Regions from separate parts of the Marinobacter sp. MIT932201 genome, predicted to be linked through region 1. Evidence: predicted binding sites of a transcription regulator. Region 1 holds the regulator's gene; the other holds the start of a gene.
The links. Region 1 encodes FliA, which starts transcription of late flagellar genes. Its sites were predicted from a motif close to CTAAAGTTTNNNNNNNNNNNGCCGNTAA; they were not measured.
Positions count from the first base shown of each region.

Region 2: SIC15_RS09575 (methyl-accepting chemotaxis protein) is a predicted target of FliA. The motif match lies at 3,907-3,934, and genes of this name have one in related genera.

Region 1 covers NZ_CP138917.1:2,810,471-2,826,309, reverse strand. Annotated here, with positions in the region: gene SIC15_RS12905 (uracil-xanthine permease family protein) at 1-854, opposite strand, end outside; gene upp (uracil phosphoribosyltransferase) at 857-1,495, opposite strand; gene flhA (flagellar biosynthesis protein FlhA) at 1,714-3,894, shown strand; gene flhF (flagellar biosynthesis protein FlhF) at 3,955-5,265, shown strand; gene SIC15_RS12885 (MinD/ParA family protein) at 5,333-6,145, shown strand; gene SIC15_RS12880 (RNA polymerase sigma factor FliA) at 6,177-6,920, shown strand; gene cheY (chemotaxis response regulator CheY) at 7,083-7,466, shown strand; gene SIC15_RS12870 (protein phosphatase CheZ) at 7,487-8,272, shown strand; gene SIC15_RS12865 (chemotaxis protein CheW) at 8,289-10,457, shown strand; gene SIC15_RS12860 (protein-glutamate methylesterase/protein-glutamine glutaminase) at 10,523-11,674, shown strand; gene SIC15_RS12855 (flagellar motor protein) at 11,674-12,414, shown strand; gene motD (flagellar motor protein MotD) at 12,433-13,215, shown strand; gene SIC15_RS12845 (ParA family protein) at 13,413-14,210, shown strand; gene SIC15_RS12840 (chemotaxis protein CheW) at 14,203-15,012, shown strand; gene SIC15_RS12835 (chemotaxis protein CheW) at 15,147-15,635, shown strand; gene SIC15_RS12830 (DUF2802 domain-containing protein) at 15,703-15,839, shown strand, end outside.
Region 2 covers NZ_CP138917.1:2,107,058-2,122,896, reverse strand. Annotated here, with positions in the region: gene SIC15_RS09590 (dihydrolipoyllysine-residue acetyltransferase) at 1-748, shown strand, start outside; gene SIC15_RS09585 (protein kinase domain-containing protein) at 758-2,596, shown strand; gene SIC15_RS09580 (ABC transporter substrate-binding protein) at 2,884-3,849, shown strand; gene SIC15_RS09575 (methyl-accepting chemotaxis protein) at 4,108-5,973, shown strand; gene SIC15_RS09570 (peptidoglycan-binding protein) at 6,090-6,956, shown strand; gene SIC15_RS09565 (hypothetical protein) at 6,960-7,211, opposite strand; gene SIC15_RS09560 (hypothetical protein) at 7,446-7,598, opposite strand; gene SIC15_RS09555 (YdcH family protein) at 7,767-8,018, opposite strand; gene SIC15_RS09550 (beta-ketoacyl-ACP synthase III) at 8,186-9,154, shown strand; gene SIC15_RS09545 (diguanylate cyclase domain-containing protein) at 9,156-10,712, opposite strand; gene SIC15_RS09540 (YebG family protein) at 10,922-11,191, shown strand; gene SIC15_RS09535 (YbcC family protein) at 11,229-13,682, opposite strand; gene SIC15_RS09530 (NADH-quinone oxidoreductase subunit L) at 13,679-15,298, opposite strand; gene SIC15_RS09525 (LysR family transcriptional regulator) at 15,399-15,839, shown strand, end outside.

The DNA of each region.
Region 1 (15,839 bases):
GTGTTGGGTGGTCCACCGAGCATGGAAGCAGCACTGGTGGCCAGGCCGTCACCCAGGAGGGTGCGGTGGAGGCCCGGCTTTTCCAGATAGTTCTTGCGGGTCACGTTGCCGATGGCCAGTACGTCGCCAATGTGTTCGATGGCCGGGGCGATGGCCACCGGAATCATGAACAGCACGGCGCCCCAGCTGAACTCGGGCGCAACGAAGTTGGGAACGGCAAACCAGGCGGCTTCTTTGACGGGCGTAGTATCTACGATGCCGGCAAACGCGGAGAGGATGTAGCCGGTGATCACGCCAAACATGATGGGAATCAGGCGGAAGATGCCCTTGGCCCAGACCGACATGATGATGGTTACGGCCAGGGAAATCATCGCGATCCAGATGGCGGTGTCGTAGGGGATCAGCTGGTTGGCGCCGTCACCAGTGCGGCCGGAGGCCATGTGAACGGCAACCGGTGCCAGGCCGAGGCCGATGGTCATGATCACGGGGCCGATGACCACTGGCGGCAGCAGGCGGCGGACAAAGCCGGTGCCCCGCATCCGAACCAGGCCACTCAGGAAGATGTAGAGAATACCTGCGGCCATCAGGCCGCCCAGGGTTTCTTCCATGCCAAATCGGCCCTTGGAAGCGATTACGGGGGCAATAAAGGCGAAGGAGGACGCCAGGAAGATCGGGATCTGCCCGCCGGTCACCACGTGAAAGATCAGGGTGCCCAGGCCGGCGGTGAAGAGGGCCACGTTGGGATCCAGGCCGGTGATCAATGGCATCAGCACCAGGGCACCGAAGGCCACCAGCAGCATTTGCGAGCCGGCAATGGCCTGTTTCCAGACCGGGTCGTTGGTACGATCCTGCATGCTTAAACGTCCTTCTGCTTGGTGCCGAAAATCTTGTCGCCGGCATCGCCGAGACCCGGAAGGATATAACCTTTCTCGTTCAGGCGTTCATCAACGGAGGCCGTGTAGATCGACACGTCCGGATGGGCCTCGAGGACTTTCTTGACGCCCTCGGGCGCGGCTACCAGAACCAGGGCCCTGATCTCGGTGCTGCCGGCTTTCTTGAGCAGGTCAATGGTGGAGATCATGGAGCCGCCGGTAGCGAGCATCGGATCGACGATCATGGCCATTCGCTGATCCAGCTCACCCACCAGTTTTTCCAGATAGGTGCTGGCCTCGAGTGTCTCCTCGTTGCGGATCTGGCCGACAACACTGACCCGGGCAACGGGAATGAGGCTCAGAACACCGTCGAGCATGCCAAGCCCGGCCCGGAGGATCGGAACGATGGTGACTTTCTTGCCGTGAATCTGTTCCACATTCACTGGGCCGGCCCAGCCTTCGATGGTTTTTTCCTGCAGGTTAAAGTCCTTGGTGGCCTCGTAGGTCAGAAGTGCACCAACTTCCTGTGCCAGCTCCCGGAAATTCTTGGTGCTGATATCCGCACGGCGCATGATGCCGAGCTTGTGGCGGATCAGAGGGTGTTTTACCTCGTGGATTGGCATGGGGTCACCTGTGTGTCTGGTTGGGGTTTTAGCGTCGCAATTAAATGGCGCAAGGATACCGCATCTGGCAAGGCGAGTCAGGCCGCAAATGGCCGGTTCGCGGAAATCCACTAAGGGCTGGTACGGATCTTGCGATAACTCTTCCAAACGACGCCGCCGCGTCAGATTTTCGACCTTTGAAACGCCTGCAGGCACGGCCAATCGGAGAAGTATCCGGCATGGACAGAGCTTTAGTCCTCAATAACGTCAAAACCCTGACGCGGGGAAATCTGGGCATTCCCATCATGCTGATGGGCTTGCTCGGTATGATGATTCTGCCCATGCCGGCGTTTTTGCTGGACGTGTTCTTCACGTTCAACATCACCCTGTCGATTGTCATTCTGCTGGTCTGTGTCTACGCCCTTCGGCCCATGGAGTTTGCCTCTTTCCCCACGGTACTGCTGGTGGCCACGCTGCTGCGTCTGGCCTTGAACGTGGCGTCCACCCGGATCGTTCTGTTGAACGGCCACGAGGGCGGCGACGCGGCCGGTAAGGTGATCGAATCCTTCGGTGCGGTACTCATCGGAGGCAACTACGCCGTGGGTCTGGTGGTCTTTGCGATCCTGATGATCATTAACTTCCTGGTGGTCACCAAGGGCGCCGGCCGGGTCTCCGAAGTGAGTGCCCGTTTCACCCTGGATGCCATGCCCGGCAAACAGATGGCCATTGATGCGGATCTCAACGCCGGCCTGATCAATCAGGACGAAGCCAAGCATCGCCGGGCCGAGATTGCCCAGGAAGCGGATTTCTATGGTTCCATGGACGGTGCGTCCAAGTTCGTTAAAGGCGATGCCATTGCCGGCCTGCTCATTCTTGCCATTAACATCGTCGGCGGGATCGCCATCGGTATGCTCCAGCACGGCCTGGATTTCGGGCTGGCCATGGAGCGCTATGCGCTATTGACCATTGGTGACGGCCTGGTGGCACAGATTCCCTCGCTGCTGCTGTCCACGTCTGCGGCGATCATGGTAACGCGGGTTACTTCCAGCCAGGACATGGGCGGCCAGATCCTGCAGCAGATGTTCAGTGCGCCGAAGGCACTGTCCATTGCCGCTGGAATCCTGATTATCCTCGGCCTGATTCCCGGCATGCCTCACGTGGCCTTCCTGGGTCTGGGTGCGCTGGCTGGCGGCGCTGCCTGGTATATCTGGAAACACCAGAGGCAGACTGTCGAGGAGGAGGGCGCCTTCCCGGCCAGGGGCGCTGGCGGCGCGGCACCGCGACCGGCGGGTCGTGATCTGCCGCCGGGCGGAGACGCGGGTGGCGATCAGGGTCGTCAGCTGCCGGCACCCGGAGAGACCAAAGAGCTGGGCTGGGACGATGTCTCCACCGTCGATATCGTCGGTCTGGAAGTGGGGTATCGGCTGATTCCGCTGGTGGATAAGTCCCAGGGCGGTCAGTTGCTCAGTCGCATCAAGGGTGTTCGTAAAAAACTGTCCCAGGATCTGGGATTCCTGATGCCTTCGGTGCACATTCGCGACAATCTGGACCTGATGCCCAACGTCTATCGCATCACCCTGATGGGCGTAACCATCGCCGAGGCGGAGATTCACCCGGACCGGGAGCTGGCCATCGACCCCGGCCAGGTATTTGGAAAGGTCGAAGGGATTGAAGGAAAGGATCCGGCGTTCGGTCTTGATGCCTGCTGGATCGAGCCCGATAAGAAAGACCAGGCTCAGACCCTTGGCTATACCGTGGTCGATGCCAGTACCGTGGTTGCCACCCATCTGAACCAGGTGTTGCAGAAACACGCCCACGAACTGCTGGGCCACGAGGAAGTCCAGAAGTGGCTGGATCAGCTTGAGAAGATTTCTCCGAAGCTGGCCGAAGAGCTGGTACCCACCACCGTTTCAATCAGTCTGCTCCTGAAGGTCTTGCAGAACCTGCTGAAGGAGGAAGTGCCGATCCGGGATATGCGGTCCATTGCCGAGGCCATCGTGAATGTTCATCCGAAGAGTCAGGATCCCAAGCTGCTGACCACCGTAGCCCGGCAGTCCCTGCGCCGGATGATTGTCCAGAGCATCTGCGGCAACGAATCGGAGATACCGGTGATCACCCTGGATCCGGACTTGGAACAGTTATTGCTGAAGTCTGTTCAGCAGAGTCAACAATCCGGCGGTCAGGAAGACATTGGCCTGGTTCTGGAGCCGAATATGGTGGAGAAGCTCCAGCGATCGCTTCAGGAGAGCGTCCAGCGCCAGGAGATGCTTGGCAAACCGGCCATTCTGCTGGTGTCCGGGCCACTGCGGCCGGTCCTGGCGAAGTTTGCCAGCTATGGGGTAGAGCGACTGCACGTGCTCTCATACCAGGAAATTCCGGATAACAAACAGATTACGATCGTGGCGTCCGTTGGCCAGTAACGGCGCGGATGACAGAGCGGACAGCGCCGGCACGGCGTTGCCGGTGGAGGAAGAGGCATCATGAAAGTAAAACGGTTTTTTGCTCAGACCATGGCAGAGGCGCTGAAACAGGTCAGTGAACAGATGGGGCCGGATGCCGTGATTCTTTCCAACCGTCGGGTCGACGGTGGTGTCGAAATCGTGACGGCGCTGGACTATGACGAAAACATGGCGCGCCAGCGCCTGGGCAACCAGGCCGAAGAAGCCACCAACGGATCCCGCCTGGCAGAAATGCAGGCTGACCAGCATCGTCGTCTCGAGGATGAATTGAGCCGATCCCGTGACCGCATCCGTGAAGTCAGGGAAAAGCGTGCCTCCCAGGGAGCCGGCTACTCAGGTCCGTCGTTTGCTGCTGTTCAGGAAACGGTCGGCGGCGATTTCGGTGATAGTGTGGCTGAGCCCCAGGCGCCGAAGGATGTCTATTCTGATGAACTCGCACAGATGCGTGCCGAGATCAGCTCCCTCAGGGATATGATGCAGGGTGGTCGCCCGCAGCCGGACCCGGTGGTTTCGACAAACACGGCTGTTCAGCAAAGGCTGGCCGAGCGCCTGCAGGAATTCGGCCTGGACAGCGAGCTGGCAGGGTCAATTTCCCGTCGCCATAAGGCAGGGCGACTGGAAGATGGTTGGAAGCAGTCCCTGAAAATGCTGTGCACCGGCGTCCGGACCTCTCGCATGGAGTGGCTTGATGAGGGGGGCGCCTATGCGCTGGTGGGTCCTACCGGTTCCGGCAAGACCACCACGATTGGAAAGCTGGCGGCGCGGTATGTGCTCAAGCATGGCTCCGACTCCCTGGCTCTGGTCACCACCGATCGATACCGGGTGGCGGCGCACGAGCAGCTGTTCGTGTTCGGTCGTATCCTGAATGTGCCGGTTCGGGTGGTGGATGAGACTCACAGCCTGGACGATATTCTGGACGAGCTGTCAGACCGTCACCTGGTTCTGATTGATACTGCCGGGCTGACAAGTTCGGATAAAGGTTATCAGGAACAGCTGGCCGAACTGGCTCGCAGCCATCACAATGTCAAAACGCATCTGGTCGTCTCGGCAACCAGTCAGCCGCGCATCATGAAATCCGTCTGGCATTGCTATAAGATGGCAAATCTTGCGGGCTGTGTGATGACCAAGATCGATGAGGCCCTCACATTGGGTGAGTCCCTCGGTTTTGTCATGGAAACCGGTCTGCCGGTAGCCTACTACACAGACGGGCAGAAGATTCCTGAAGATCTGCACCACGCAGAAGCTGTTCCGCTGGTGCGGCTGGCCGTGGATCGGCTTAAAACACTCCAGCAACAGCAGGCGGTCGCAGAGGGCCTGAAAGAGCACGCCTGAGACCGGACAGATTGACAGCAGGCGTCGGAAACGCACCGGCGAAACGTGGCAAGAGACAAAAAACAGTATGAGCAGAGCACATCCGGTACAGGTGATTGCAGTTTCCGGCGGTAAAGGTGGAGTCGGCAAGAGTAACGTGTCGGTCAACCTCGGAATTGCCCTGGCGCAGAAAGGCCGGAGAGTGGTGCTGCTCGACGCCGATCTTGGGCTCGCCAACATCGACGTATTGCTGGGCATCACCGCCAACCGTAACCTTCAGGATGTTCTGGCAGGCGACTGTGACCTCAAGGACGTTCTGGTAAATGGTCCCGGCGGCATAAAGATCGTTCCTGCCTCCTCAGGTACCCAGCGGATGACCCAGCTCAGTCCCATGGAGCATGCCGGGCTCATTAATGCGTTCAGCGAGCTGGGGGATCAGATCGATGTACTGATTGTCGACACTGCCGCCGGTATCTCCGAATCGGTGGTCAGCTTTCTCAGGGCGTCCCAGGAGTTACTGTTGGTTGTGTGTGACGAACCCACGTCCATCACCGATGCCTACGCCCTGATCAAGCTGATGAACCGGGATTATGGAACCAATCGTTTCCGCATTCTTGCCAACCAGGTGCGGAATGAGCAGGAAGGCCGGCATCTGTTCGAAAAACTGACTCGGGTCACCGAGCGCTTCCTCGATGTGGCACTACAATATGTCGGTATAGTCCCCTACGATGAGGCAGTGAAGAAAGCAGTCCAGAGACAGAGGGCAGTGCTGGATGCCTATCCCAGAGCGAAAGCCTCCCTGGCCATCAAGTCTCTGGCCGACAAGGTAGACAGCTGGCCGTTGCCGTCCTCTCCCCGTGGACATCTGGAATTCTTTGTGGAGCGGCTCGTCGAAGTCTGAATCGGATCCAGTCAAACAAGAAACCGGATACATGACATTGGCGAAAAACCTCGGAATCTATAACCAGTCGGGTGCGCAGAAGGCATCTCAGCTTGTTGAGCAACACGCGCCGCTGGTCAAGAAAATTGCCCTCCATTTGATGGCCCGCCTGCCGGCTTCCGTTCAGCTTGAAGATCTTATGCAGGCCGGCATGATTGGCCTGCTTGAGGCTGCCCAGCGATACAGTTCCACCAAAGGAGCCACCTTCGAGACCTACGCCGGTATCCGGATTCGTGGGGCGATGGTCGATGAAATTCGCAAGGGCGACTGGGTTCCCCGCTCCGTGCATCGAAACGCCCGTCGCATTTCCCAGGCCATCAAGGCTGTGGAAGACCGGCTTGGCCGGGAAGCCCAGGATCAGGAAGTGGCCGAGGAGCTGGGCATGGAGCTTGCTGAGTATCATTCCTATCTTTCCGATTCCAACAGTGGCCGACTTTTTAGCCTCGATGAGCTCAATGAATCCGGAGAGCTGCCGATAGAACAGACAGAGACGCAGGATAACCCTCTGGAGGGGTTGTCCTCCGATGCCTTCCGGCGGAGCCTGGCTGAGGCCATTGAAGACCTGCCGGAGCGGGAAAAACTGGTTCTGAGCCTTTATTACCAGGAAGAGCTGAACCTCAAGGAAATAGGCGCCGTGCTGGGCGTCAGCGAGAGCAGGGTCAGCCAGATTCACAGCCAGGCTGCCTTGCGCCTTCGGGGGCGGTTGTCGGATTGGCGCCAGGAACCGGACAGCTGATTGCGTTCAGTCTGTGTCTGCGAAGGGGCAGTCTGTAGTTTTTGGTAACCGATGCTTTACAACGGAAGCAAAGGTCTGACAATAAGCGGTTTAAACAGCGGCCTGCTAGACTTTGAACGCGAAGGTCAAACGAATTCCGGGTGTTACTAACTGGAGGTCCCATTGGACAAAAACATGAAAATCCTCATTGTGGATGATTTCTCCACAATGCGACGGATCATCAAAAACCTGCTGCGTGATCTGGGCTTCACCAACACCGATGAAGCAGACGATGGCAACACAGCCTTGCCGATGCTGAAGAGCGGCAAATACGACTTTCTGGTCACCGACTGGAACATGCCGGGCATGTCCGGGTTCGATCTTCTGAAGGCTGTCCGGGCTGACGAGAATCTGAAAACCCTGCCGGTATTGATGGTAACGGCTGAGGCGAAGCGCGACCAGATTGTTGCCGCGGCTCAGGCGGGCGTGAACGGCTACGTTGTCAAACCGTTCACTGCCGCTGTGCTCAAGGAAAAGATTGAGAAAATCTTTGAAAGAATCCAGTAACCAGAGGTCGGATGGCTCTCATGAGCGATAGCAAAAAGAACCATCGGGGCCTTGAGCCGGAGGTGACCGAAAAGCTCCAGCGGCAGGCAGCAGAGCTGGCAGAGAGTGTTGATGCCGGTGATTATGCCAAAGCCATGACCCTGATCAATGAACTCAGCGAGGTCAGGGATCAAAGTCTGTACCGCGAGGTAGGGCGATTGACCCGGAGCCTGCACGAAGCCATCCGGAACTTCCAGATTGACCCCCGGAACGCGGAACAGCAGGAAGCGCTGTCGAAGATGACAGACGCCTCCGATCGCCTCGAATACGTTGTGCAGATGACCGGCGAAGCGGCCAACCGCACCATGGACCTGGTTGAGGAAACCATGCCGGTGGCCAACGCGTTTCGTGAAGAAGCGGCCTCCTTGCGGGACGAATGGCAACGTCTGCGTCGTCGGGAGATGCAGCCGGCGGAGTTCCGGGAACTGTACGGCCGTATTGATCGCTTTTTTGTCAGCACAGCCAGCGACGCTGACACCATGTACAACAATCTGTCGGAAATCCTGCTTGCTCAGGATTATCAGGATTTGACGGGCCAGGTTATCCAGAAGGTCACCGCCCTGGTAAAAGAGGTTGAGGAGCAGATGCTCAGCCTGGTGGTGATGGCCAGCCATGTGGATCAGCTCACCGGCACCGTGCACCAGATTGAAGAGAAGGAAGAATCTGCAGAGAAGGGCGTCGGGCCCCAGATCAAGGCCGATGAGCGTGAAGATGTAGTTTCGGGACAGGATGACGTTGACGACCTGTTGTCCAGTCTCGGTTTCTGAACAAAGAGGGTAACGCATGGCGTTTGATGCTGATGAAGAGATTTTGCAGGACTTCCTGGTAGAAGCCGGTGAAATTCTCGAAAAGCTGTCAGAGCAGTTGGTAGATCTTGAGCAACATCCTGACGACAGTGATCTGCTCAACGCCATTTTCCGTGGCTTTCACACCGTTAAAGGCGGCGCCGGCTTCCTTCAGCTTGAAGCGCTGGTAAATTGCTGCCACTCCGCCGAAAACGTTTTCGACACTCTGCGCAATCACAAGCGTAAGGTGGACTCTGAACTGATGGACGTGGTTCTGGAGGCCCTGGATAACGTTAATGCCATGTTTGAAGAGGTTCGCAATCACGAGGAACCAACACCGGCTCCGGACGAACTGATTGCCCGCCTCGATGCCCTGGCCCTGCCAGAAGGTGAGGGAGCGCCTGTCGCTGCCCCTCAGCCAGAGCACGAAGAGAGTGAACCGGCGGAGGATGGCGGCGACATCACCGACGACGAATTCGAACAGCTTCTGGATGCCTTGCAGGACGAAAAGAGCGAAGAACAGGCACCGGCTTCAGACTCCGGAGCGTCTTCCGGTGACCGGGAGGGTTCCGGAGATGACGAGATAACCGACGACGAGTTCGAGGCGCTGCTCGACCAGCTGCACGGAAAAGGGCAGTTTGCCGGCGCACCTGCGGGCGAGGACGAGGCTGTCAGCAAAGAAGAAAAGCCGGCGGCCAAGGCAGAAGGCGGTGGCAGCGACGATCTGATCACCGACGACGAATTCGAAAAACTGCTGGACGATCTCCATGGCAAGGGTGGAAGCCCGACTGCCGGCGGAGAGTCCTCCACTCCGAAAAAGCCCGCGGGAGCGAAGGAGCCTTCAGCGCCAAAAGAGCCTTCAGCAGCGAAAGAGCCCTCAGCGCCAAAAGAGCCCTCAGCGCCGAAAGAGCCAGCCAAGCCAAAAGCAGAGGCACCGAAGCCCGGGAAGCCGGAGACCAAAGGCGCTGCCACCCCTGCGATGCCCGCCCGCGAACACGCGCCCGCGGCTGAAACAACGGTGCGTGTTGACACCAAGCGTCTCGACGACATCATGAACATGGTGGGTGAACTGGTGCTGGTGCGTAACCGCTTGCAGCGTCTGGGCGCGGAAAGCGAAGACGAACACATGCACAAAGCCGTGTCCAACCTGGATGTGGTCACCACCGACCTCCAGTCTGCCGTCATGCAGACCCGTATGCAGCCGATCAAGAAGGTGTTCGGCCGGTTCCCCCGGGTTGTGCGTGACCTGGCCCGGAACCTCAAGAAAGAGGTCAACCTGGTGATGCACGGTGAAGACACCGATCTGGACAAGAATCTGGTCGAAGCGCTGTCTGATCCGCTGGTTCACCTGGTGCGAAACTCGGTCGATCACGGGATCGAAGCCCCGGAAGTGCGCGAGAAAGCAGGTAAGCCACGCCAGGGTACGGTAACCCTGTCTGCCGAACAGGAGGGGGATCATATCCTGCTGTTCATCGAGGATGATGGCGCCGGTATGGATCCGGAAGTGCTCCGTCGCAAGGCCGTCGAGAAGGGGATTTACGATCAGGATGCCGCGGATCGCCTGACCGATTCCGAGTGCTTTAACCTGATTTTCGCAGCCGGTTTTTCCACGAAGGAGCAGATCTCGGACGTCTCCGGTCGTGGCGTAGGCATGGATGTGGTCAAAACCAAGATAGGCCAGCTCAATGGACAGTTGAGCATTGAATCGCAACTGGGTAAGGGTTCCCGGATTGTCATCAAGGTTCCGTTGACCCTGGCCATCATGCCCACACTGATGATCATGTTGGGTGACCAATCGTTCGCGCTGCCGTTGGTGAATGTGGTCGAGATCTTCCATCTGGACCTGACCAAGACCAATATCGTCGACGGACGAGAGTGTATTGTGGTCCGGGAAAAGGTGTTCCCGCTGTTTCACATCAAACGATGGCTGGTGCGTGATGGTACTTCCCAGGAAGTGCCGGAGAACGCCCATGTGGTCATCGTAGCCATGGGGACCAAACAGGTCGGTTTTGTTGTCGACCAGTTGGTGGGGCAGGAAGAGGTGGTGATCAAGCCCCTCGGTCGAGCCCTCCAGGGTACGCCGGGAATGGCCGGCGCCACCATTACCGGCGACGGCAGGATCGCGCTGATCATTGATGTGCCAAGCCTGTTGCAACACTACGGCTAAGCCGGGCTTTCAGGTGACTGCGGCCATAGAAGGCCGAAGAACGATGGATTGGGTAGGAGAAGTGGATGACAGTTTCTGTCCTGGTCGTTGACGATTCAGGGTTTTTTCGCAAACGGCTGACGGAAATCCTGACCAGCTCCGGCCAGATCAAGGTGGTTGGGGCTGCAACCAACGGCCGGGAAGGCGTGGAGCTGGCCGAAAAGCTGCGTCCCGATGTGATCACCATGGATTACGAAATGCCGGTGATGGATGGCATCTCCGCCGTGCGCGAAATCATGCGCAAACACCCCATACCGGTACTCATGTTTTCTTCTCTCACCTATGAGGGCGCCCGCGTCACACTCGATGCCCTCGAGGCGGGTGCCGTCGATTTCCTGCCCAAGAACTTTGAAGAAATTGCCCGGGACAACAGCCAGCTCCAGAAAATCCTGATTGAGCGGATTCTGGACGTGGCCCGCAGCCGCCCTGGCAACCGCCCTGCAGCGCCGGCCCGCCCCGAACCTTCGGCGCCCACGTCCCGCGCTCCCGCCACGCCGGCCCGTCCTCGTGCGGAAGTCACGCCGCGCCAGCGGCCAGGCGCCCACAGCCCTGCGGCTGCGCCTGAACCCGAGGCGCAGAGGCGTCCTACCCGTCGAGGCCCGGCAAAGCATTACGCTGTGGTTGGCATCGGAACCTCCACCGGTGGACCTGTTGCCCTGCAACGGGTACTGACGGCGTTGCCCGCAACCTTTCCGGCTCCCATCGTGTTGGTACAGCACATGCCTGCCAGCTTCACGCCGGCTTTCGCTGAACGCCTGAACAAGCTCTGTCGGATTGAAGTCCGGCAGGCCGCGGATGGCGATGTGTTGCGGCCGGGACTTGCTCTTCTGGCACCGGGTGGCAAGCAGATGATGGTTGAGAACCGGGGTGGGCAGGCCAGGATCCGCATCCTGCCCGGCGACGAGCGGCTCAACTACAAGCCCTGTGTCGACGTCACCTTCGGTTCCCTGGCCCGCAGTTTCCCGGGCAAGACGCTCGGCGTCATTCTTACCGGCATGGGCTCGGACGGCAAGGAAGGGTGCCGGATGATGAAGCAGAGCGGGTCGGACATCTGGTCCCAGGATGAAAAGTCATCGGTTATCTATGGCATGCCCATGGCCGTTGCCAAGGCAGGACTGACTGACGACGTGCTGTCCCTGGACGAAATCGGTCCGCGTCTGGTCGAAGGTGTCTGCTGATGGATATCCTGAGTTTGCTCGGGGTCATACTGGCCTTTGCCGCAATTCTTGGCGGTAACCTGCTGGAAGGCGGAGCGGTTGGCTCACTGTTTAATGGGCCGGCGGCCATCATCGTCATCGGTGGCACTCTGGCCGCGACTATCCTGCAGACCTCGTGGCCCATGCTGAAGCGGGCTTTCACTCAGGTGCGCTGGGTCTTTTTCCCGCCGTTTATCAACCTTGAAGACGGTATCGGAAAAGTCATTGACTGGAGTGTAAAAGCTCGCAAGCAGGGCTTGCTGGGCCTTGAAGGGCTTGCCGAGCGCGAGCCGGAGCCCTTTGCCCGCAAGGGGTTGCAGTTGCTGGTCGACGGTGCCGAAACCGAGACCATCAGGGGCATCATGGAAGTTGATCTGGAATCCCGTGAGCAGAGGGATCTGGAGTCGGCCAAGGTGTTCGAGGCCATGGGTGGTTACTCGCCAACCATCGGCATTATCGGGGCTGTCATGGGCCTGATCCAGGTGATGACCAACCTTGAGGATCCCCAATCCCTGGGTAGCGGGATCGCAACCGCCTTTGTAGCCACCATCTACGGTGTGGCGCTGGCCAACCTCCTGTTCTTCCCGGTCGCTAACAAGATGCGCGGTATCGTGCGGGAGCGCACCCGCTATGAGGACATGATGATCGATGGCCTGATTGCCATCGCCGAGGGTGAAAACCCGAAATCCATCGAATTGCGGCTGCGGGGCTTCCTGCAGTAAGCATGCGCAGGCCAACTTATGCGGCGCCGTAGGCAACCCCAGGATGATCTGCACAACAAGGAGCGGTGGCTGATTTCCTACGCGGATTTCATCACCCTGCTGTTCGCCTTTTTCGTCGTGATGTACTCGGTATCGTCCGTTAACGAAGGCAAATACAAAGTCCTTTCTGAAACCCTGACCGGCGTGTTCAATGCACCCCAGCGCTCCTTCCAGCCAATCGAGATTGGCGACCAGCCCCAGAGATCGCTGAATGCGCCTGCCGAGAACGTAATCCCGCCGGCGGTGACCGAAGCGCCCCGAAATCCGGAGATGGACGCGCAGGCGCGGACCGAAGCGCTGCGAGCCATGGCTGACCAGCTTTCCATGGAGTTTGATGAGCTGATCAACCAGGGCGTGGTGTCGCTTGAGACCAGCGACCAGTGGCTGGAGCTGAATCTGCCCAACAGTCTGTTGTTTGGCAGCGGCGATGCCGAGCCCCATTACGATGCGTTCGAGGTGGTCGAGAAAATCGCCACGGTTCTGAACAACCGGGACAACGCTGTCAAAGTGGAAGGCTTCACCGATAATCAGCCGATCAGTACCTCCCGTTTTCCGTCAAACTGGGAATTGTCAGCCGCCCGGGCGGCTGCCATGGTCCGGATGCTGGTGATGGAGGGCATCGAGCCGGAACGTCTGGCGGCTGTCGGCTATGGCCAGTATCAGCCGGTTGCCCGGAATGACACGGAAGAGGGACGGCGCAGAAATCGGCGGGTGGTATTGCTGATTTCCCGTGACGCCAGTATCCGCGGCGCTATGCGCTGAATGGCATCGTCGGCAGATGCGTATAGAGCCATTGGCACGGTTCCTGTATTAATCCCCGTTAACAAAAAGGCGCCGGCAAGAGCTTGCCGGCACTCCCGAATGCAATTCGTTCAAGTTGCCCGGGGAGTGGCCGATAACCGGGCTGTGGCTATCGTTAAAGTTCGGCCACACCGACGTGTTCTCTGGAGAATCGAAGCGTGCGAATCTGGGCAGTAGCCAATCAAAAAGGTGGTGTCGGTAAAACCACGAGTGTTGTCGCGCTGGGCGGCCTGCTTGCCGAGCGAGGCAAGCGTGTTCTCGTTGTAGACCTGGACCCACACGGCTCGCTCACCAGCTGGTTCGGGTATGACCCGGATACCATCGCCCACAGCGTTTTCGATCTGTTCCAGCATCAGGGTAAGGTGCCCGAGGGTCTTCCGGCCCAGCTGATTACCGAAACCAGCTGCAAGGGGCTGTCCCTGCTACCGGCAAGTGCGGCTCTGGCTACCCTTGAGCGCAGGATGATCGGGGTTGAGGGCATGGGGCTGATTATCTCCAGGGCCCTGGCCCAGCTCTGGGACGACTTTGATTATGTCCTGCTCGACAATACTCCCTCTCTGGGGGTTCTGATGGTTAACGCCCTTGCGGCAGCCCAGCATCTGATCATTCCCGTGCAAACCGAATTTCTGGCCATCAAGGGCCTGGAGCGCATGCTCCACACCCTGAAGATGATCATGCGTTCCCAGAAAAACGAACTTTCTTACACCATTGTGCCCACCTTGTATGACCGGCGGACACAGGCGTCGGTGAAAAGCCTGAACCTGTTGCGGAAGACCTACCGCGAGTCCCTCTGGCAGTTTGCGATTCCGGTGGACACCAAGTTTCGGGATGCCAGCCAGGGCGGCATAACACCGTCCGCGCTGGATGCCGAAACCCATGGTGTCCGCGCCTACAGCCATCTGCTGGATGATCTCATGGCCCGGGTGGGCAGGGTGAAGGAGCGTCAGCATGGCTGACGATAAATTGACACGGCTGGCGGATCCGGAAACTGCCATTGCCAGTTATCTTGACGAACTGCTGCACACGGCCACTGATACGGCGCTTCGGGAGGAAATCGAAGCGCCGGAACCGGTGAAACCTGCACCTCCGGAACCGCGGGTGGCAACCCGCACGAAACCGGCATCTGTGCCAACCGTCGAAAAACCGCCGGCAAGACCTGAACCACCCAAACGGGTCCGGGAAACGCCGGCGGAACCTGAGAGGCCAGTGGTGCGACAGGTGCCGGAAGCGCCGGTGCCGAAGGCAAGGATTGAAGCTCAGCCTGCGCCGGAGCCGGCCGCGCCGCCGTCCCGCCCGGAGTGGTCAGAACAGCCCTTTGAGTGCCTCATTTTCACGGTGGCCGGTCTGCAGCTGGCGGTGCCTCTGATTCTGCTCGGTGCCATTCACCGCATTGAAGAAGAGATCCGGCCCATCCCGGGAAGTCCACGCTGGTACATGGGAATCCGCCCGGACCGGGATCAGAACCTGAGGGTGGTGGATACCGCCGAATGGATCATGGCAGGGCGGGTGCCGCCCGATGCCCGGGACAACTACCGGTTCGTGATCCGGCTGGATAACAGCGACTGGGGGCTCGCCTGTGATGACGTCGCCCAGTCCTTTACCCTCCGGCCGGACGAAGTGCGTTGGCGCACAGCCCGAAGCAAGCGTCCGTGGCTGGCCGGCACTGTGATTGACCACATGTGTGCGCTGATTGATGTGCGCACCATGGCAGACTTGCTGGTGAGGGCGGAAAGAGAGCACCATCTGGATCTGAGCTGACGCAAACAATGGTTACTGAATGAAACCGAGCCGTGCTGGCACGGTTTGTGCCCTTAACTATAGTATTGGGCACTGATGATATTTTTTTGACGATCAGGTTGCCCGCCGGGCAGCCCAAGAGGAGAAACATCGCTATGGCATCCCCGAGCGGACAAACCAATCAGGCCCAGGACGATCAGGTACTGCAGTACGTTACCTTCCGGCTGGATGATGAGACCTACGGTCTGAACGTCATGCAGATTCAGGAAGTGCTGAGATACACGGAGATTGCTCCGGTTCCGGGGGCCCCGGATTATGTGCTCGGCATCATCAACCTTCGGGGTAACGTGGTTACCGTTATCGACACCCGCCGGCGCTTTGGCCTGGCCGATGCCGAAGTAACCGATGCCACCCGGATTGTGGTTATGGAATCTGCCAACCAGGTTATGGGCATTCTGGTGGATTCTGTCGCCGAGGTGGTGTACCTGAAAGCCAGCGAAATTGAAACTGCACCGAACGTGGGTAACGAGGAAAGTGCCAAATTTATCCAGGGCGTGTGCAACAAGGATGGCGAACTGATCATTCTGGTTGAGTTCGACAAGATGCTGTCAGACCACGAGTGGGCTGAAATCGCGGCACTGTGATCCGGGGCAACCCGCTACAGGCCTCACGATGGATGCCTTCCGTGGCAATTAACGGGAGACATCCGTCATGTTTGCAGAAATTCCTTCATACCTTCCCTGGGCGCTGACTGTTGCGGCCCTGTCTCTGGTTTTCGTTCAGGGCCTGGTTCTCGGGCGCCAGGTACGTAGCCTCCGAGCAACGCTGAAAGAGCGCTGTGATACCCT
Region 2 (15,839 bases), 700 kb from region 1:
TCCCAAAACTGGGAGTTCCCGCAGGGCACCTGTCGGCGAACAGGAAGTACGAGTCGAACCTATCCGCGGCATCAAAGCTGCGATGGCGAAAAGCATGGTCAAATCGGCCACCACCATTCCTCACTTTATCTACAGCGAGGATATTGATGTCACCGATCTGCTCAAGCTACGGGAACAACTGAAACCGGAGGCAGAAGCACGGGGTTCGAGACTGACGCTCATGCCCTTCTTCATGAAGGCCATGGCCCTGGCGATCCAGGAATTCCCGGTGCTCAACAGCCAGCTCAACGATGACGTCACGGAGATTCACTACCTGCCCCAGTGCAATATCGGTATGGCGGTGGATGGCAAAGCGGGCCTGACGGTGCCGAACATCAAAGGCGTGGAAAGCCTCTCGTTGTTGGGGATTGCCGACGAGGTAGCGCGCCTGACCGATGCGGCCCGATCCGGCCGAGTCAGCCAGGAAGACCTCAAGGGCGGCACCATCACCATCTCCAACATTGGCGCACTGGGTGGCACCTACGCCGCACCCATTATCAATGCACCCGAAGTGGCTATTGTGGCCCTGGGACGCACCCAGAAACTGCCCCGGTTTGACGCCAACGGCCAGGTGGTGGAACGGGCCATCATGACGGTGAGCTGGGCCGGCGATCATCGCATTATCGACGGCGGCACCATCGCCCGCTTCTGCAATCGCTGGAAAGGCTACCTGGAATCGCCCCAAACCATGCTGCTGCACATGGGCTGACGGTTTATCATGGCGCAGAAGACTCAACTGCAGCAGTTCTACATCCCCGAAGAGCAGTCGATCTATCTGCTCAGCCATGATGATGCCAAGAAGCTCAAGGACTGGGTGGCGCTTTGCGCCGCCCAGCTCCGCCAACTCGGCTATCAGGACATCGAATTGATTGGTAAGGGCGCTTACGGCTTTGTCTTTGCCGGCCGCCTGCCGGGCACGGCCATCGGCGGCCCGGAACATGTGTTCAAATTCACCCGCATCAACCTGCCCAGACATCTGCAGGACCGGCTTGAAGACGAAGCGTACATTCTTGAGCAGGTCCGTCACCCCAGGGTGCCGCGGCTGATTTCCTACCAGCGAGCCAATAACCAACCGATTCTGGTAATGGAACGGGCTGCCGGGTTGAATCTGGAAGAGGTATCCCTGCGTGATGGCCGCCTGAAGCCACGACTCATTATCCGCATTGCCGACCAGCTTGCCGACATCCTGCGCAACCTGCGCCGGGAAAACGGCCCTGCCGGAAGACCGATCGTTCACGGTGATATCAAGCCCTCCAATCTGGTGTTCGACGCCAGTACCGAAAACATCGCGCTAATTGACTGGGGCTCCTCGGTGTTTGCCCAGCTGGACGCTAACCAGCAGTTCATTACCGCCAACGTGATGGAGCTGATGTCCGACAACCTGCAGCAAACCAACGCGCGGCTAGGCGATGTCTATTTTATTGGTGAGGAACAGCTCAACGGCGGCCTGTCTTCGCCGCGGTTTGACGAACAGGGTGCGGCCGGCACGCTCTATGCCCTCGCTTCGGCGCAATCCTGCCGTTTTGGTCACCGGGCGATCCCGGCTACCTCTCTGGGGCTGCCCATGGAATTTGCCAGGATGCTCGATGGCATGCTGTCGCCGGATCCTGACACGCGGCGCAAAGCCGGTGATTACTACCTCAGGGAAATGCCGCGGATGGCTCGCACGGTGATGATCGATCTGCCCGAAAAGCCGGTCGCGGCCCAGGTACCGGTTTGGGTTCGAGCCTCGGACCAGGAAATCGACACCGTGGTTTACAGTTCCCGCAAATCCTTCCTCCGGGAAGAGGGAGCGCCGGAAACCCTCAACGACGTTAACGACGTTCAGCTCGACCGCTACTACAAGAACTTCATGCAGGGCATGGGCGAAACCGAGAAAGCCTTTCTGGCGGCCGTCAGCCGCCTGGGGCGCTATCCGGTGGAAGGTGGTCTGGCCGTGCGTTGGGAAACCGATGGAATCTACATCGACACGTCGCTGAACTTGCACGATCCGGCACTGAAGTCAGCATTTGTTCAGGCGGTCAACAACATGGTTTACCTCGCCCAGGCCATTTACCGACAAGGTATTTTCAAAAGCTGCCTGTTTAACGCCCGGAACACTCTGCACATCGACCGTGACGAGCCGGATCAACCCTTTCTCCTGTCACCGGGAATGAAACTGCATTACGAGGTCAGCGCTGCGCCGGAGGTGGAGGATGAAAGCCGCGTGCATTCCTACTTCGAGGACGGCCCCGATCCGGAGGAGTTTCTGGTTCTGCCTGATATCATAATCCACGCTTTGGAGGCCCTGAACGACATCCACCACACCGGCATGATTATCTTCGAAGCCCTGCCCCGGCATCTAAAGATTCACAGCCACTACCGGCTGCTGGATCCCGACCGGGAAGCGGAGTTTACTCGGCTATTGGATGAAATTCTTTCCGCTGTCGAACAGATCACCGGGCTCGGAGTTTCCGGATATATGAAGATGCCCTACAAGGACACGCGCTTTTTCCCGCATATCGAGCGTTTGCCCGACCGGTATTACCCGCGCAACCCCAGGTCCGAGCACGCTTAGACGCCAGGCCGATCCCATCCGTTTTGTCCGCTGTTTCGGACGCTTTGTCCGGTAAAGCCGACAATTTCAATCAGGAAACTCCCGAGATGTCCCAGCCACAGGACACTTCATTTCCAAAATCAGTGAACGAAACCGCTCAAGGCTCCTGAAAACACGTAAAAACAATGACTTGGCAACTGGCATGGTTCCTGTATCAGAACCGGATATAACGATAAAAACTGCCTGAAGAACAAATCGTTAAGAAAGACTGTTTTTCACGTTTGCTCGGATAACAATAAGGAACAACTATGCGATTTCTCCTCCTGGCTCTGTTGCTGGTCAGCCCCCTGTGTTTTGCCAAAACCGTCGTTATCGTTCAAAGCTATCACATCGAATACAAATGGGATGCCGATTACATTGAGGCTGTCCGTTCGGTTCTTGGGAAGGACCACGACATAAAGGTCTTTGAACTGGACACCAAACGCCTGCCCAAGCCCGAATGGCCAGACAAGGTGGCTGAGATTCAGGGCAAGATCGCCGAGATCAAGCCGGATGTGGCCATCCTGGGTGATGACAATGCATTTTCACTGATGGCGGAGCATCTGGTGCAGCGCGAGATTCCGGTGGTATTTTTGGGAGTGAATGGTGGCCCGGTTCAGCACCCTACCCTTGAGCACCCTCTGGTTACCGGAATACTGGAACGCCCCTTCTTCGCCGACAGTATCCGGCATCTGAGAAAAGTCCTTCGGCAGAGGGATCGCTTCCTGGTGCTGATGGATGACTCACCCACCATGCGCAATGCAGTGAACGAATATTTCGGTGACAAACGCCAGGCCACTGTCTACGGCTCGGACCTGGATATCGTTCTGACCAACGACCGGGATACCTGGCTGAAATCGGTGGTAAACGCTCATGAGCGCTATGACGCCGTGGTTCTGGGAACCCACCACACCATCCGGGACAAGGACGGCAACTACGCTACTCCTTATGAACTGCTCAAAGAGGCCTACTACAGCGCTCAGCTTCCGCTTTTCTCCTTCTGGGATATCTTTGTTGGGCAGGAACAGAGCATTGGCGGTTTTACCATATCCGCTCATCAGGAAGGCCTCACCGCAGCAAGACTGGCATCGCTGATCCTCAATGGCATGAGACCAGACCAGATACCGCAACTTAAATCCATCAGTGGCCATTATGTCTACAGCGAAAGCGGCCTTGATCACTGGAATCTGCAGCTGTCGCCCATGATTGCCAGTCAGGCCAATTTTGTTGACTAGGGTCCCGTCAAGAATCTTGCACAACCAATGCGCCGATCTAACCAACCGAACGTAACACTTCAGGTTTGATCGGCCTTGCCGTTAACCATTAAAACAATCCGATAAAAGGGTAGTATTTTGGCTTCCTCTTTCCTCGAATCTGTAGAACGGAAATTAGGTGTCCCCGGCAAGCTACTGATTGCGCCGGTTTTTATCCTCGCGCTGTTCGCTTCAGTGACGTTTTTCAGCGTTTCCGAATTTCAGCAACTGGACCAACGCATGAATAAGGTCGCCCGAGACCTGGCGCCGGATACGGCGATTGGCACAGAGTCGGTTATCAGTGTTTATCGGATGCGGCTTCGGGTGTTCGATTATTTCTCCACCGGCGATGAAGAAACACTCAGCTATTTCGATGAGCTGGAGGGGGAATTCAATGAAGTGATGGCCAGGGCCCAGGAGAATATACAGGACCCAGATGCCGCCAAATTGGTGGACCGTATCAATAGCAGCACCGGTGAGTACATCAGCGCCTTCAAGAACGAGCTGGTTCCGGCAAAACGCCAGGTTCTGTCGATCATAAAGGACGAACTGGACGTTCACGGTCCAAACGCCACCAAGGCTTTAAGAATGGCCCTTAACGGCGTTGCCAACCGGGAACCCGAGAGCGATCTTCGGGCCGGCCTTGAGCAGCTCCTCAACGATGCCATGGTCATGCAATTGACCGCCCAGCGTTACCTGACCAACGGCGACGAGGACTCCCAGAAAGCCCTCGGCTGGGCAATCGAAGACCTGGCCGATGCGCTGGAGCTGCTGGAACCCGAAAATGGTCCTGACTTTGTTCAGGTCTATATGGACACCGTCGTTGAAGAACTGGCCAACTACCAGGCGGCGGTCGAGAAGATGCTGGACCAGCAAAGCATCGTGGTCAGCGTCAAGAAAGACAAACTGGATGTGCTGGGTCCAGAAATTGCCCGAATGGCCAGAGAACTGGAGTCCACAATATTTGACTCGCTGGAAGTAGAGGCTGACGTCGCCAGTGCCGAGACCGACCTCGCCCTAAGGTTCACGCTGATTGCGTTCTTTGTGTCGTTGGTGCTTGGCCTGATCGTCGCTGTGCTGATGAGTCGGATGATGGGTGTCAGCGTCAAACGTGCCAAAACCGAAATCCTCGGTTATCTCGACGACATCGCCAACAATAACGGCGACTTGTCCACCAGGCTGGCCCCGGGTCGCCCGGACGAAATCGGTGACTTCATTGGTGCCGTCAACACCTTCCTGGAAACCCTCGAGAAGACAATCTCACAAATCGTGAGGGCTTCGCGCCAACTCACAGGTGAGTCGGAATCCCTCTCCGGCATCACGGAGCGCACGACCGCCAACTCTGAACAGCAGCGCGATCAGATCACTCAGGTGTCTGCCGCCATGCAGGAAATGGTCTCGACCTCTGAAGAAATCGCTTCGAACACCAGCGAAACTGACGAATCCGCCCGCAAGGCAGCATCTCTTGCCGATTCCGGCCAGGAAACCGTTGGCTCTGCCATCAGAGCAGTCACTAACCTTGCCAATCAGGTAGAAAAAGGTTCGACGCGCATCCAGCAGCTGGAAAACGAGTCAGCCGAGATTGGCAATGTGCTTGCGGTGATTCAGAGCATTGCAGAACAGACCAACCTTCTGGCCTTGAACGCAGCTATCGAAGCGGCCCGTGCCGGCGAGGCAGGACGGGGTTTTGCCGTGGTTGCCGACGAGGTCCGCGGGCTGGCCAAACGGGTGCAGGAATCAACCGTCGATATCGAGCGCATTGTGTCACAGCTTCAAAGTGGCGCAGCCGGTGCAGTTGTAGACATGAGCAAGGCCAAGCAGATGGCCGAAGAAGCCAGCGAGGAGGCGAGCAAGTCCGGCGAAGCACTGACCGATATTCTGGCCGCGGTAAACAGCATCGTCGAAATGACAACCCAGATAGCCAGCGCCACCGAACAGCAGAGAGCCACGGCATCCGAGATGACTCAAAATGTGGAGATAAGCAGTAGTGCCATTGAAGAACTCGCCGGGGATATCTCCCAGGTAAACCATTCAAGCCAATCGCTGGCCACCATGGCTGATGAGTTGAACACTCTGGTGAGACGCTTCCGCGCCAGCGAATCCTGAGCGGACAATGGTTGCAGATGTTAACCACTTCACGAGCGCGTCCATAATTACCTGATACCTTGGGGCTTCAAGTTACACAATGTAACCGGAAATGGACCGCCCGGAGGTATCCCGCCATGACGCGCTCTCAATCATCCCGGAAGGCAGGCGTACGCAGCCCTGCCCTCGCCATACTGACAGCGGCTGCCTGCCTTGGCACGGCCCAAGCCGCCGAACCCGAGAATGTTATTTTCGCCGCAGAGAATGCGCTTTACGGGGCCGGCCATGATGTCGGACGCGCGGATGGTTGGATCGATGAACAACTCCGAACTGCCATACGCGCCTATCAAGATAAGAATGGGCTGCAAACCAACGGCAACCTGGATGCAGCAACACTGGAAGCACTCGGCGTGGCCAAAACTTCGAGCGCAACCATCGCGGCAAATTCGGTCGGCAGTCGAAAGGCATCAATGGCAAAGCTTGGTTTGTCCCTGCCCGAGCCGGCACCCGATTCTCCTGCCGTTGCCAGAGCTGAACCGAAGCCAGAGCCAGAGCCAGAGCCGGAGCCGGAGCCTGCGCCTCAACCTGTGGCGACACCCACTCGAACTCCTTCCAAGCAGGTTGCCCAGACACCCTCACCTGACATTAAAACGCAGGAAAAACAGGTAGCTACTGCGGATACTTCAAAACAAACTGAAGTTACGATTGAGGAAAAGGCGCCCTCAGAACCCCAAGCCCCAACGCCAGACCCCACGCCGGAACCTGTGGTCGCCGAAGTAACAACACCGGAAGTCAACGAAGAACCAGACCCGGTGCTGGCCCAGCTCTCTACGGAACCAACCAGCGCGGGATACGCCGAGCAGGAAGCAACCGATACCAGGAAAGCCCAGCCAATCGAGGAAGAGACCACTGCATCAACACCCACGGCTGCCGAGAAACCTCAGAGCACCGGGGGCGGCTTTTTCAGCAAGTTGTTCGACTTCTTTTTCGGTTGGCTGGTATGAGCGTCAGCTCTGCAACCGGTCTTTGAAGACTTTCCAGTCGATCACGTTGCCTTCAGAGTCGAAATGGACATAACCACGAAAGCTGGGGTCATCTTCCCAGGCTTTCACAAAGCCGACGGTTTCACCGTCATCTGAAACGATTTCAAAGGCTTCACTGTGGGCCCTGGCCATTTCTTTGTCGGGATCTGTGTCAGAACGTCTGAGGCTTACGGAAGAGTCTAGAGGTAAGGTGCTTTGAAGGAATTCCTGGATCATCGTCAAGCTCTCCTTTCGGGGTGAACCGGTCTGGTTCTGGAGGTAGCGTAACTATAAGCTGATCCGCTAATAGAGAATACAGATTCAGATCAATTTTCTTAGACTTTTTCGAGATAAAAATACTTTAAGAACAAGGGCATATTTCATTATTGTGACAACATGTAACCTTCCGGACCGGTTATTTTTCAACCAACTCAGAAGGTTACCTTAGCCACATTCGATCGCGTCTACCGATCAGAATTTCCAGAACGGGGTGCTCAATTTCTGTTCAACGAGCTCCGGGGAAAATCCCACATCGTTCAGCAAACGGCGATCCATTGTCATTACCAAATGGACAAAGTTGCGCTTCATCCGCCAGCCTTTGTAAAGAGAAGCAGCTCTTTTCATTTCATTACTCCTTAGTCAACCCAGAATTCGGTCGGTAAAACCGGGACCTTGTTTAATTAGGATCCTATTCTAGGCTTGACAAGGAGTTTTCTGAATACTTGGAAACCCCTATAAACAGGGGCTCCCAGCATTTTAGCGTTTCAGAATGGTGTCATTTTAATTGCAGTTTCATGACGCCTTGGCGTTTGAAATCAGCACCTGGTAAAGGTCGTCCTTGAGCTGTGCCCGCTTCTGCTTCATGCGGTGCAATTTGTCGTCGCCGATGGGAGAGTCCCTCTTTTCCAGCCCTTCAATTTCGTGATCAAGATGCGTGTACTCCTGAAGCTTTTCATTGAACTTCAGATCATTGCTCTTGAGTTCCTGGATAAGGTCTTTGTACTGGGGGAATTCTACGTGAAGCTCGTGGCTGGAAATGCCCATCGTTATACGCTCCTTTTGTTTGCAGAGTGTTGATCAAAGCTGATCACCTTCAGCATAGACGAGCGTGCCAGTTTCTGGGCGTCTTTGACAAATCGCTAATTACGCACGACGTTGCATGGGTATAGCATGTCAGAACGTTATCCAGTTACGCCTCGGGACACTTGCGAATGACCTTTGCACGAATTACCGGCACCGGTTCTTACCTGCCTGACAACATTGTTACCAATAAAGACCTCGAGAAAATGGTCGACACCACCGACCAGTGGATTCGCGAGCGCACGGGCATTGAAAGGCGGCACATCGCCATCGAAGGCCAGACCACGGTAGACCTTGCCGAGCAGGCTGCAAAGAATGCCATTGACGCGGCAGGCATCAAGGCTGAAGACATTGACCTGATCGTGTTTGCCACCTCCACGCCAGACAAGATCTTTCCGAGCTCCGCCTGCATCCTGCAGGCCCGCCTGGGAATCCATGGCTGCCCTGCCTTCGACATTCAGGCCGTATGTAGCGGGTTTGTCTACGCCCTCGCAACCGCCGACAAATTCATCAAGACCGGAAGCAGCAAAAAAGCGCTGGTTATCGGCGCTGAGGTGTTTTCCCGCATCATTGACTGGGACGACCGGGGAACCTGTGTTTTGTTCGGTGATGGCGCCGGTGCTGTGATCCTGGAGGCCGATGAGGAAACCGGCATCCTGTCTACCCACATCCACGCGGATGGTCAGTATGAAGATCTGCTGCACGTACCCTGTGGTATCTCGGACAACTACGATCAGGTAAAAGCCGGACGCGCATTCGTTGAGATGAAAGGCAACGAAGTGTTCAAGGTGGCGGTCAACACGCTCGGGAAGATCGTTGACGAAACCCTGGCCGCCAACCAGATGCAGAAATCGGAAATCGACTGGCTGGTCCCCCACCAGGCCAATCTCCGCATTATCTCGGCGACGGCAAGGAAACTGAACATGTCTATGGACCAGGTGGTCGTTACCGTCAATGAGCACGGCAACACCTCAGCTGCATCCATTCCCCTGGCCCTTGATGTAGCGGTAAGAGACGGTCGCATCAAGCGCAATGAAGTACTCCTGCTGGAAGCGTTCGGCGGCGGCTTCACCTGGGGCTCAGCGTTGCTGAGATACTGAGTCAGCCTACGCACACCCGGTTGCGCCCCGATTCCTTGGCTTCATAAAGGGCTGAATCGGCTCTATCGACCAGCCCCTCGGGCGTGACCTCCGTTGCCACGCCCGTTGTGGTTAGGCCAAGGCTGATGGTTACGTACTCTGCAACTGAAGACAGCTCGTGGGGCATTGCCCGTTCAAGAACCCCTTTTCGACAGGACTCCGCAATCACCCCGGGATCGGCAGTGTCCGGCAAGATGATTGCGAATTCCTCACCGCCATACCGTGCGACCAGGTCCCCGGGCCTCTTTGCCATATCTCTCAGAATGCTCGCGACCTCTTTCAGACAAGCATCGCCTGCCGGGTGACCATATTCATCGTTGTATTCTTTGAAAAAATCGATATCGATCATGATCAAAGACAACCGGGTACCGTCTCGCCCCGCCCGCCTGACCTCTCGCTCAAGCACGGTATCGAAATGTCGCCGATTAGCGAGCCCTGTCAGGGCATCCGTAAGTGAAATCTGCTCCAACTGGGCCTTTGCATCCGTCAACGCCAGGTTTCGCCTGGCACCTGCCAGGAAATACCCGACAACAACGCACACAAGGACAATGCCGGAAGAGGCCACAAACACTGGCAGCAGACCGCGTTTTTCGAGAATCAAGCGGGCAGACGGAACCGCTTCAACGGTCCACTGACGACCCGCAATCTCAAATTCTCCTGCCCGGTATCGATTATCGTATTGCCATGATTCGGCCGCCGGATCCCCGGATCTGAAAAGCAGCGTCTCATCGCCCCCCGTTCGATCAATCACTTCCAACAGAAGATCGCTTCCAAGCTCACTTCCGACCGCTTGCCCAACCAGCTCTCCGACCCGGAAGACACCGTTGATAAAGCCGAAATGATAAGCTTCAGAGTCACCTTGCGCCGCCATGGCGCCCGGCTTGACCCTATACAGAGGCGCAAATACCAGAAACCCTTTTTGATTCTCCGGTTCCTGAACCAGACGGATTCCTGCCGTCGCCACCATTTCACCAGTCGACTTTGCCCGGTCAAGCGCCTCGAAGCGGGAGCCTTCACTGGCAAGATCAAATCCAAGCGCCGCCCGGTTATCAAAAATCGGCTCAATGAATTGAACGGGCACGTACTGCGCTCTCGGCTTCACTGGAACCAGCCCGTCCGTACCTGTCTCGCGAACAGTGAAGTCCTCAAAAACCTCGCTTTGCTTGCGAGTGAATTCGCTGAGTTGGTCCTGCTCCAGCACAGGCGCCCAGGCAAACGCCTGGATGGCCGGGGATCGATCGAGGACGTTCCTCGTGAGTGTCTCGAACCGGGCCCGAGTCATTTCGGGCATGATTCCCACGGCTGACTTCAGCGCATAGAGAATCTCCAGGTTCAACAGAACCTCGCGTTCAATGCTATCGGAGAGTTGATCTATGTCCGCCTTGAACTCGAGCTCAACGGCTTTCGATTCCTCGATATAGAACAGTCTTCCGAGGGCAAGACTGATGACCACGCCTACGATAAAAGCGACTGCGGCTGGCACAAATATTCGTTTTTTCGGGTAACCTGCTTCGGACAATCTGAACATCCTCTCGAGTCGCTGGAATTCTCACCAAAAGCCTGTAAAAACACTTGCTCAAATAGCTTTTACGTAACCCGGCATTCTCGGGATGTGAGGGAATGTAAATAAGCAGCGAAGCGTTCCGGAATGAGATTGGCACCCGACAGGCCATTCGGTTAAACTGTATTTATATACAGTAATAAGCAATCCCACTGCGAGGAAAAACCATGGCAGTACAAGCAGTCTACTTTTCTGATAGGGACGGCCTGGATATGGCACTGAAAAATCCTGAGACGATGCTGTTCACTTCAAAAGCCGAAGCCGACGCACGAGACAAAGTGCTCGAGTTGGCTGAAGAAATTCAGGTATTCCTGGGCCGCAAGGTCGAGGGGCTGGGTGACGACCTGGCCGAACGCTGCGCCATGGCCATCGCCGAGGATAAAGAACTGTTCCAGAAGGCCCTCAAAAAGCCAGAGCTTCTGAACGCGGATCAGTAAAAAACTTCAAGGGCGGCAGTCAGTTGCCGCCCTATTTTCACCCAACTTCTATCCATCTGCCATTGTCATAGCGCACGATTCCCTGGTCAGCCATTCGATGCAGACTGACCCACTGATTATCCACCAGCGCGGCTACATCCCGCTGGCGATGCAATACCGATTCGATTCGATCCGCTGGTGCATCAACAAGAACCGTCAGACGAACCGGTTCATGACGCCAATAGGTGCCGTCATGCACAGACTGTAACGGCAGACCGATTCTCAAATGCGCGCCGTTGCCTTCGACCACACCCACGTTACCCCCAACCACCGAATGCAGTAGCTTATTACCGGCACCGTAAACCTCGGGAACGGTAACGGACGCGAAATACTGGAGGTTGATCCAGTTAGCGACCACCATGGGTGCCGCCAGTAGAGATTCAAGGAGAGAACCATCAGCGTCTTGAGCCGGGTCATAGTCATGCAGGAATACCCGCCCCGACAGGTCGCACCCCCGGGTTTTGTTTCGTTTGGCAAATATGATGGCCGCGTTATTGGCCAGGCCCCACTCCGGGCGCACCTCGGACCAATCCCGGGTTCGGATTTCCATGGCCTCCCCGAGGTTCGCATCGTCCAGACCGTTCAGCTTTAATGGTGTGGCCCGCTCCTTCCGCACGCGAATGCCAGCCTCTGCAAACCCGGCTTCAAGGTCCGCCAGCCTCTGTACATGGGAATCCGGAACCAGGTGGCGATCAGCAATCGTTACTTTATCCGTCGCCGTGCAATGCTCGGCAGCCACCACCCACGTAAAGTCCGGGATCCTGATGCCCTCGTCTGCCAAGCCTGCCCGAACCTGTGGGTCGTTCAACAGGCGCGCCGCCAGCCGCGCATTGACGCCGCCACTCTGCCCACCGCAGGCGCCACACTCCAGCCCGGCCTGGTTCGGGTTGTTGTCGGTATGGCTTCCGTGGCCAACCAGCGCCAGCAAGGGGGCAAAGCCCCGGGTCAGAGACATGCCACGAAGCATATTTGCAACCAGCGCAACCTTTTGAGGATCTGACAGCGGGTCCCCACCAAGACTGTGCACCAACCGGCCCTCGACGGCTTTTTCCTCTCTCGCTCTATGGCCTTTTTTCAACGAGTCTTTCAGCAATTTCCAGGCCCAGGCCAGACCGGTGGTTTCCACCAGCGTGAAGGTCGACAGGCTGGTGTATTTCGCCTTCCTCACCGATTCCCGGGCAATTTCTCTCTGATCCAGGGAGCGGTTCTCTGCCAAATCCTCGCGCAAGCTGCCCCTGGTATCGATCAACCGGTACGAGGCGGGCAACAGACCCGGCAAACGGCGAGCCGGCGCGAACGGTCCGTGCTGCTGGTGGTCAATTGGCATTCCGAAGAACCCGGCAAAGCCGAGGGTCTGAACCCCGGGATAAACCTCCTCCAGGTGGCGGCGCATGACTTCAGAGCGGACGTCAATACAGAATACGGCCTGGGCGTCCGGTCTTTCGCTTTCGTGATCAGATGCTGGTTGCTTCTCGTGACCAGCCGCGAGCGCGCTCCAGAGAGTGCGTTGATAGCCGATTTCAAAGGCACGTTGCCAGACCCAGAGCCTCGTGCGAATGTCGTGGTCTCCGTTGCGACGCGCCCGTGCTCTCTGCCTCTGCCACTCGGCTTTCTGGGCCGTTGTTGCGAAGGCAACACCGGCGGATTCCCATACCAGCATGATGGCCAGTATCTCCGCGCACCGATCCGATGAGCGGCCCTCAAGGCCGGCCCGCCAATCCTCACCCCGGCACCAGGACGCCCAGCCGTTCACCTTCAGCAACAGGCTGTGGCACAGGGCCTCAAGCTCTTCCCCGAAGACGCCTATCCGATTCAGGGCGTCAGGAATGGCTTGGTCCATCTTGTCTGGCACGCTTTTGAAGAAGGCCCTTGCGCCTTTGAGGCCGGTACTGAAATCGAGGGAAAGGTCGCTGCGGGCGGACTCCAGCCAGAACTGGAAAAGACCCGTCTCGGGGCTATCGTCAACAGCTGACCAGCGCCCCTGCCGCTGATCGAAGAAGGCGCCACACACACGCGACACCTGATTACAGGCCGTGTCGGCCAAACCACCCTGATCGTCGCCGCTTGCCAACCTGTAGGTATCGAGTATGGAGCTTTTCAGGGGTGCTCTTGTGGAAGGTGCCCGACCAAGCCAATCCAGATACCATGCTGTGTTCTGCACATCGCCCCGTTCGGCGATGCTTGCCTGCAAATCCTCCCGCCGGATCCGACCACCTTGCCAGGCCTCCCGATAGAACTCTGTTGGCATAAGCATGCTGAATCCGCCGCGCTCGCCGAGCACCTGGTCAGCCCGCGAAGCCGGCAGGTGCCGCAGCCCCCAGAACGGATTCACCGCAATCCACTGGTCCAGGGGCCAGACTGGAGCGATAAGCTCGCAGGCCTGCCGGAAAGGCTTTTGCCAGTCATCCGTCATTGCACGCAGATCCGGGACCGACTCGCTGACGCCACTCATGATCTCCCCTCCAGTCTGAACGGATGGTGGGGAACACGGTGAAACATGGCAGGCACCTTGAGGGCTTCCGCCGCCAGGTAATGCGTCAGCCGGTCAAACGGCAACTCAAGATAAAGCCCCTGACGGAAATGGACACACAGCGTTCGGGTTGCCGGAAAACGGGCCCCGAATACGATCATCAAAGAAAAGACAGCCAACACCGCGACCATTGCAGACGCAACCGACCAGGCTGCAATGGGGATAACAAAGCCCTCGTGCACAGGCACTGCCGGGCCAACCAGGAAGTGCAGCAGCGAGTACAGGGGAACCAGCAGCACAGCCAGGCCTGCAAGCCTCAGCTTTACCGCAGAGGTCGCTCCGGCCGGAATACCCATGGCAGCCGCGGAGACCGCCAACACCAACAAGGCTCCGAATACCGGGTTGCTCTCCACGATCCACGGAGCCAGAACCAGGATAGCGGCAGCCAACAGGCCGGTAGAACCGGCCCAAAACAGCCGACTGGCCGGCGACGATTCCGGAAATGGATTTGCCGCAGATACTGCCACGGTGCGGCCGGAAGCCAGGAAAGAGTGTGCCTTGTACAGCGAGTGAGCCAGCAGATGCAGCAGAGCCAGGGTGTAAGCGCCCATACCGATCTCAAACAGCATGAACCCCATCTGCGCGCAGGTGGACCACGCCAGGGCATGCTTGACGGAGTACTGCGTCATCATGGTCAGGACCGCAACGATCGCTGTCATACCACCGAAGACCAGCAACACCATGTGGCCGGCCGTAAAGCCGTCAAACACGGGGAACAGGCGCAGCCAGAGGAACCCCCCAAGGTTGATCACACCGGCGTGAAGCAACGCCGATACCGGCGTCGGCGCCTCCATCACGCGGATAAGCCAACCGTGAAAAGGAATCTGGGCGCACTTGAGTACTGCCGCCAGGGCCAGAACAACCGATGCCACAGTCAGGGCAGTGGATCCGCCATCACGGGCGGTCTCTGCCTGAACCATTTCCGGGAGGTAAAAGGTGCCGTAGTGAAGATACAGAGCCACCACACCGGAGATGACCAGTGCATCGCCTACCCGACTGACAATAAACTTCTGCACTGCCGCCATACGGGCCTGGGGGCGGTCCTGGTAGAGGGTCAGCAAATGATGCAAGGCCAGACTGACACCAATCCAGGCGCCCGCAAGAATCAACAGGTGGTTGGTGAATACCAGGATCAGGACAGAGGCAACGGTGACCAGAAACCAGGGGAAAAACCGGTCGCGGCCGGGATCCTGGCTGAGGTAGTTGTTCGCGAACCGCAGTATCACCCAACCGATAAAGGCCACCATGAGCGCCATCCAGACTGCAATGCCATCCGCGTAGAGACCGTATCGACTACCGAGGTTTGCCAGGGTGTTACTGTTTCCGCCAACGCTGGCCTGCAGCAACAGCAGTACGCCCACCATCAGGGACGCAGCCATAGAGGCCACCAGTAGCCATCCGGCCACTCTCCAGCAGTGGTTCAGCTTCAGCGGACTTTTCAGCCAGCCACTCAACCCTGCCAGTACGAAAAGACTCACCGGAAGCAGCAGCCAGATTGCGAGGATCAATAGCGATGACGATTCAGCGATTGGGTGCATATCAGCAAACCTCCTGTTTGCCAGTACTTTGCCTTGACCAATCACATATAAAAAATGGTTTATACTGATCACTTCATTCTTTTTTTGAGAACGAAAAGCCATGAAGCTCAACTACCACCATCTCTACTATTTCTGGAAGGTTGCCCGAACCGGCCATCTGACCCGGGCCGCCGACTCGCTGCATATTTCCCAGTCCGCGCTGTCCGGACAGATCCGGAAGCTGGAGGAGAGCCTGGGGCATGACCTTTTTATCCGTGAGGGGCGGCGCCTCAAGCTGTCTGAAGCGGGCCGCATGGCCTTTTCATACGCAGAAGAGATATTCCGGCAGGGTGAGGAACTGACAGCGTTGTTTGCCTCTGGCGCCCAACCCAATCGGGAGATCCTGAGGATCGGGGCGGTCGCTACCCTTTCCCGGAACTTCCAGGAGGGGTTTCTCCAACCCCTCCTGAACCGCGAGGATCTGGAACTCAGCTTGCAAAGCAGTCACATCGATGAATTGCTCCGGCGGCTTTCAGCCCACCGGCTGGATTTGATCCTTGCC